Regions from separate parts of the Rhizobium sp. 01N447_2 genome, predicted to be linked through region 2. Evidence: predicted binding sites of a transcription regulator. Region 2 holds the regulator's gene; the other holds the start of a gene.

Region 1 (3,476 bases), on a different contig from region 2:
GCCGAGGGACTGGTGCAGTCGATCGAACTCTTCGTCGACCACCCCGACGATATAGACAATCTGAAGCCTAAGGTAGTGGAGGCGGCCGGTCGCCAGATCAACCTCACCGACTGGCGCCAGCGCAACCAGACCTTTTTCTCGGCGCTACAGGTCGAGCGTAACGTCATGTTCATGATCCTGACGCTGATCGTGCTTGTCGCGGCGCTGAACATCATCTCCGGCCTCATCATGTTGGTGAAGGACAAGGGCAGCGATATCGCCATCCTGCGTACCATGGGTGCCAGCGCCGGTGCGATCATGCGCATCTTCTTCATGACCGGAGCGGCGATCGGGATCGTCGGCACAATTGGCGGTGTGTTGCTCGGCGTTCTTGTCTGCGTCAACATCGAATCCGTCCGCCAATTCTTCTCCTGGGTATCAGGCACCGTTCTCTTCAATCCGCAGGTCTATTTCCTCAGCCAGCTGCCGGCCGAAATGGATTTCAGCGAAACGATGTCGATCGTCGTCATGGCGCTGACGCTCTCCTTCATCGCGACCATTTTCCCGGCCTGGCGTGCCTCCAGGCTCGATCCGGTGCAGGCCCTGCGCTACGAATAAGGAATGCCGCATCTATGAAACGCAACGTCGTTCTCAAGCTTACCGGCGTCGAACGCCATTACGGGCAGGGCGATACGCTGCTCTCGATCCTAAAGGGCGCGGATTTTTCGATGTCGAAGGGCGAGATCGTCGCTCTCGTCGCTCCATCCGGCACCGGCAAATCGACGCTGCTGCATATCGCCGGCCTGCTGGAGCATCCGGACGGTGGTGAAGTCAACATCAACGGTCATGCCTGTGACGGCCTTAGCGACGAGAAGCGCACCGCGATCCGCCGGAGCGAAATCGGCTTCGTTTACCAGTTCCACCACCTCTTGCCGGAGTTCTCGGCACTCGAGAACATCATGATGCCGCAGCTGATCGCCGGGCTTTCCTGGAAGGAAGCCGGAGAGCGGGCCGGCCAGCTTCTCGATTATATGCGCATCGGCCATCGTGGCTCGCATCGCCCGGGCGAGCTTTCCGGTGGCGAGCAGCAGCGCGTCGCGATTGCCCGCGCCGTCGCCAATGCGCCGACCCTGCTTTTTGCCGACGAGCCGACAGGCAATCTCGACCCGGAAACGGCAAGCTATGTCTTCGACGCGCTGGAGGCGCTCGTGCGCCAGTCCGGCCTTGCTGCCCTCATCGCCACCCACAATCATGAACTCGCTCGTCGCATGGACCGGCGCGTGACGATCTCCGACGGCAAGGTCGTCGATTTCTAATGCATGTCGCCCAAAAGTRCGCAGCWGTTTTGRGATAACGACATGCATAAATCAAAGACTTRAAGCRCATCGCATGAATCCAGATTGACGCGATRCGCTTTGAGGCTGCGATCAGGGGATGATCAGCCCGCCGCGATAGTCGAGTTGATAGGCCTCATGGCCGTTGACCATGATGCATTCATTGCCCCTGAAGCGCTCGCATCCTCCTTCGCTGCGGTCGATATAGCGGCCGACTGGATGGTCGAATTCCATTCCGCCGAGGAACCGGCCCTGCCGATACATCGCTGAAAGCGCTGCCTTGATCACCGCTCCCGCCGCACTTCCATCGATGAGATCAGGCGCGACAATGCAGCCGAAATAATTCATCGCCCATATGGGCTCGTCGCCGAGCCACACCACCTCCTGTCCGGCGAAATCGGCGCCGCCGAAATAACTGTCGAGATAACGCCAGTCGCCGCGCTCGTAGCCGATATCGTGAGCGCCCGGCCGGCAAGGGGTGCGTGGGACTCCGCCGCCGACATAGGTCGCAGCCTTGGCCTCCACGACGAATTCGTTCAGCATCGCAATATCGGGCATATCGTCGTTCCCTCCGTCTCAAGCCGCAAAGATACATCGGGACGCCGAGAACATAAATAGAACAAACGGGGAGAATCGATCGATTGTTTGTATGATTTGTCCCCGCCATCCGCAGGTATCAACGATCCGCAATAGATGAGGATGACGAGGCAGCTGCCCGGCATTCCCAGACCCTCGCAAAGAGGCTTTGTCGATTCGCCGCGTCGTTTCAGGGTTTTCTGAACACAAGTCAGGAGGAAAAGATTCCTGTTGACAATGGAACATACATGGAACAAATTGAAAACATAACGAGTAAAGGAGAGCCCGATGACTGACATGATCCGTGATATCGCAGCATTCACCTCCATCGCAATGTTCGTTGCCAGCTTCTCGCTCATCGTCATGGCGTTCTAAAGTTTTCAGGGGATCGCATGGCAATCATGCGGTCCGGACGCGGGACTTCTTCTGGACATCATCGCCCTCTATGCCGACAATGCGTCCGATTCATTCGGGTGATTGGGAAGGCATGTCATGGCGGATACGGCAAAGGGTTCAACGGGTGAGGCGACCGGCACGCCGGGTTTCATCCACCTGAGGGTCCATTCCGCCTATTCGCTTCTCGAGGGCGCGCTGCCGCTGAAGAAGATCCTCTACAAGGCGACCGGCGACAGCCAGCCGGCGATTGCGATTACCGACACCAACAATCTGTTCGTCGCCCTCGAATTCTCCCAGAAGGCGATGGAGGAAGGCCTGCAGCCGATCATCGGCTGCCAGGTCTCGATCGACATGGAAGACGGGCTGGAAACCGAAAAGCGCGGCGGTCAGCAGGCCCTGGTCAAGCTGCCGGCGATCGTTCTTCTCGCTGCGACGGATGCCGGTTACGAACGGCTGGTCGATCTCGTCAGCCGGGCCTATCTCGGCGGCGAGAGCAACCAGGCCGTTCATATCAGCGCCTCCTGGCTGGAGGAGGCGGGCACGGAAGGGCTGATCGCATTGAGCGGCGCCTTGACCGGGCCGGTCGACGTGGCGATCAAGGAAGGCCATCCCGCTCAGGCGGAAGCCCGGCTGCTCACGCTGAAACGTCTCTTCGGCGACAGGCTCTATATCGAGCTGCAGCGGCACGGCACCTACGACAAGCGGCACGAGCAGAAGATCATCGGGCTCGCTTATGCCCACGACCTGCCGCTGGTTGCGACCAACGAGGCTTTCTTTCCGACACGCGACGATTACGACGCTCATGATGCACTGATGGCGGTCGCGCACAACGCCATCGTCTCCGACGACAGCCGCTTTCGCCTGACGCCGGATCACTATCTGAAGAGCCGGGCCGAGATGGTCAAGCTCTTCGCCGACCTGCCGGAAGCGCTGGAAAATACGATCGAGATCGCCACGCGCTGCTCCTTCGTGCTGAAGACGCGAAAGCCGATCCTGCCACGCTTCACCGGTGCGACCGACGATGCCGAGGAGGCCGAACGCGCCGAGGCGAGCGAGCTGCGCCGCCAGGCGGTCGAAGGGCTGGACATGCGGCTTTCGACGCTCGGCATGTCGCCGGGTTACGAGGAAGAGGATTATCGCGAACGGCTGGATTTCGAGCTCAGCGTCATCGAGCGCATGCGTTTCCCCGGC
Region 2 (3,476 bases):
ACCGCCTACGGCCTGCCGGCAAACCTCGCGACGATGCCGATCATCTCCTTCATCATCATGCCGGCCGGCCTGCTGGCGATGCTGCTCATGCCTTTCGGTCTGGACGTTTTGCCCTGGAAGGTCGTCGGATTCGGCCTCGATCTGGTGATCGCGGTCGCAAAGACCGTGTCCGGCTGGGGGGGCAATATCGACGTCGGCCGCTTGCCCGCCTGGTATTTCGCGGTCGCCGTCGCCGGCTTTCTGCTGTTGACGCTGCTCCGCACCCGGCTGCGCCATATCGGCACATCAATCATCGCGGTCGCAACACTCATCCTGTTGCTTCTGCCAGTTCCCCGGCCGCCGGATCTGGTAATTTCGGAGGATGGTGGTCTCGTCGCGGTCGTCGAGACGGCGGCCATGGCTTCCAACCGCGAAAGACCGCCGGATTTCATCTTCGACCAGTGGCAGAGAGCGCTGGTCCTGCCGACGCATCACCCGCCGAAGATGCTGGAGGGGCCTGCTATCCCGCCGGAGGGAGAAGACCGCCGCGTCAGGCTTTCCCGCGATCAGCAGAACGAAGCAAGGTCGGCGATGCGGGCGGCTGCAACGAGCGCTGACGCAAACCGCTTTTCTTGCGTCAAGAAGGCCTGGTGCACATCAAGGCTTGGCAATGGTCGCGTGGTTGCTGTCATCGACAATGCCGCCTATCTCGGTCCGGCCTGCGATGCGGCCGATATCGTCGTGACGTCGGTGCGCCTGCGCTTCAACAGCTGCCGCTCAGGTGCGACGCTCTTCACCGGTGAGACGCTGCGCAGGACCGGTTCCGTCGAATTACGCTTCGCCGATGCCGGCCTGGACGTCACAGCCGCATTCGATGATCTGTCGCGGCCATGGATGCGCCATCGCGCCTATGACTGGCGCAGCAACAGTTTTGCCGAATCCGGCCCGCCCAGTGTCAGTGATAGCGGCGAATGAGACCGACGAGTTTGCCTTGCACCTTGACGCGGTCCGGCCCGAAGATTCGGGTCTCGTAAGCCGGGTTGGCGGCTTCGAGCGCGATCGAGGCGCCCTTGCGGCGGAAGCGTTTGAGTGTTGCTTCCTCGTCGTCGACGAGAGCCACGACGATGTCACCGGGACTTGCGGTGCTGCCGTTGCGGATGATCACCGTGTCACCGTCGAAGATGCCGGCGTCGATCATCGAATCGCCCTTGACCTCCAGCGCATAATGTTCACCGGAACCGAGCATGTCGGCCGGAACGACTATGTCGTGGGTGTTGTTCTGGATCGCCGAGATCGGAACACCGGCAGCGATTCGGCCCATGACCGGCACGGAGACCGAGTTGCCGTTGTCGGCGACGGGCTTTGCGGCAGCGGGGGCGGCGACCGGCTGGGGCTTACCGAGGCTGCCCTCGATGACGCTCGGCGAAAAGCCGCGCCGGGGCTGGATACTAGGGCTATAGGCCTCCGGAAGCTTGATGACCTCAAGCGCARGGGCGCGGTTCGGTAGGCGGCGAATGAAGCCACGTTCCTCGAGCGCCGTGATCAGCCTGTGAATCCCGGACTTCGAGGCGAGGTCCAGCGCATCCTTCATTTCGTCGAAAGACGGCGGAACGCCGGATTCTTTCATGCGCTCGTGAATGAAAAGGAGAAGCTCCTGTTGTTTGCGCGTGAGCATCGACGTTGTGACCTCGTGATTGAAACAAATCCAGAACAGACACTATATGTTCCATATGTGTTCCGCAAGTAGCTAAATTTCCGTAAAACTTCGCGCCAACTCGTCGAGATTTTTATTTTCATTCGCCGGATTGGGACACAAGTCTTGCATTGAGGGTGGCGCTGTCGCACATCTCTTGCCGTTTTGAGGAGGATTATGATGAACACGCATTCCGGCAAACCGCATCCGCTGGATCATGTCGTGCTGCCCGTCGTCAATATTGATGTGGCGCGCGAAAGGCTCGGCAAGCTCGGCTTCACCGTTGCCGCCGATGCGCGCCATCCCTTCGGAACGGAGAATGCCTGCGTCTTTTTTGCCGACAAGACCTATCTGGAGCCGCTCGGGATTGCGAGCGCCGAGGAGAGCGAGGCTTCGGCGCGGCAAGGCAATGTCTTCACCGCCCGCAACCGTGCCTTCCYCTTCCGCTGCGGCGAGGAAGGGCTTTCGGGGCTGGCTTTCGGCAGTGAGGATGCCAGCCTCGATCATCAGAACTTCGTCGGCGACGGATCGAGCGCTGGCGAAGTGCTGCAGTTCACCCGGCCGATGACGATGCCGGACGGTGCGCAGACGATTGCCGGCTTCAAACTGGCTTTCGCCGGCGACCTGCGCGCGCCTGACCTCTTTCTCTTCACCGTCGAGCGCGTCAATCCGCTACCGGCCGACCGCGGCGCGCTGGAGACGCATGCCAATGGCGTCATCGGCATAACCGAGATAGCGCTTTGCGCACCCGCCGCCGCTGCCTTTGCTGCCTTCGTCGGCCTTGCCGTGGCGCAAGCGGCAGTCGAGAAAACGAGTTTTGGCGTCAATATCGCAGCGTCGAACGCGAAAATCAGCCTGATGACGCCGGAAGGGCTGGAAGCCTATTTTGACATCGCCGTCTCATCCGGCGATCGCGGCCTGCGCGGCAGGGCAATCCTCTTTGCCGTCGCCGATCTTGCCGTGACAGAAGCGCATTTGGCTGCTAACGGGGTGACATACACGCGCAAGAACAATCGCATTGTGGTGAAGCCTGCGCCCGGGCAGGGCGCGCTCTTCGCCTTCGAGGAAACACGATGAGCACTGATACGAATTCCGAAGTCAGGATCGGCGAGGACCAAGGCCAGGTCAGCTTTTCCAATACCGGCCGCCTGTCGCTGATTGCCGGCCCCTGCCAGATGGAGAGCCGCGATCACGCCTTCATGGTTGCCGGCACGCTGAAAGAGCTTTGCGGCAAGCTCGGCATCGGCCTCGTTTACAAGAGCTCCTTCGACAAGGCGAACCGCACCTCGCTCTCGGCTGAACGCGGTATCGGGATCGAAAAGGGCATGGAGGTCTTTGCCGACCTGAAAAAGGAATTCGGCTTTCCTGTCCTGACCGACGTTCATACCGCAGAGCAATGCGCGGAGGTGGCAAGGGTCGTCGACGTCCTGCAGATCCCGGCGTTCCTTTGCCGCCAGACCGACCTTCTCATCGCCGCCGCCAAGACCGGCCGCGTCGTCAATGTCAAGAAGGGCCAGTTTCTCGCTCCCTGGGATATGAAGAACGTCCTGAAGAAGCTCAATGCCAGCGGCAATCCGAACGTGCTGCTGTGTGAGCGCGGCGCCTCCTTCGGCTACAATACGCTGGTCTCCGACATGCGCTCGCTGCCGATCATGGCGGCGATGGGCGCCCCTGTTATCTTCGATGCGACCCATTCTGTGGCGCAGCCGGGCGGGCAGGGCGATTCTTCCGGCGGTCAGCGGGAATTCGTGGAAACGCTGGCGCGCGCAGCGGTGGCTGTCGGTATCGCCGGGGTCTTCATCGA

The links. The regulator LexA, encoded in region 2, represses DNA repair genes until DNA is damaged. The targets are predictions, from matches to a motif close to TGTTCNNNNTGTGTTCNG.
Region 1: the regulator LexA is predicted to act here: its motif matches at 1,918-1,935, upstream of AC1ECN_RS10975 (DUF5680 domain-containing protein).

Annotation. Positions count from the first base shown of each region.
Region 1 is NZ_JBFTQY010000013.1:149,287-152,762, forward strand. It holds gene AC1ECN_RS10965 (lipoprotein-releasing ABC transporter permease subunit) at 1-597, shown strand, start outside; gene AC1ECN_RS10970 (ABC transporter ATP-binding protein) at 612-1,295, shown strand; gene AC1ECN_RS10975 (DUF5680 domain-containing protein) at 1,407-1,871, opposite strand; gene dnaE (DNA polymerase III subunit alpha) at 2,382-3,476, shown strand, end outside.
Region 2 is NZ_JBFTQY010000107.1:3,357-6,832, reverse strand. It holds gene AC1ECN_RS35945 (ComEC/Rec2 family competence protein) at 1-954, shown strand, start outside; gene lexA (transcriptional repressor LexA) at 935-1,654, opposite strand; gene AC1ECN_RS35935 (VOC family protein) at 1,853-2,749, shown strand; gene kdsA (3-deoxy-8-phosphooctulonate synthase) at 2,746-3,476, shown strand, end outside.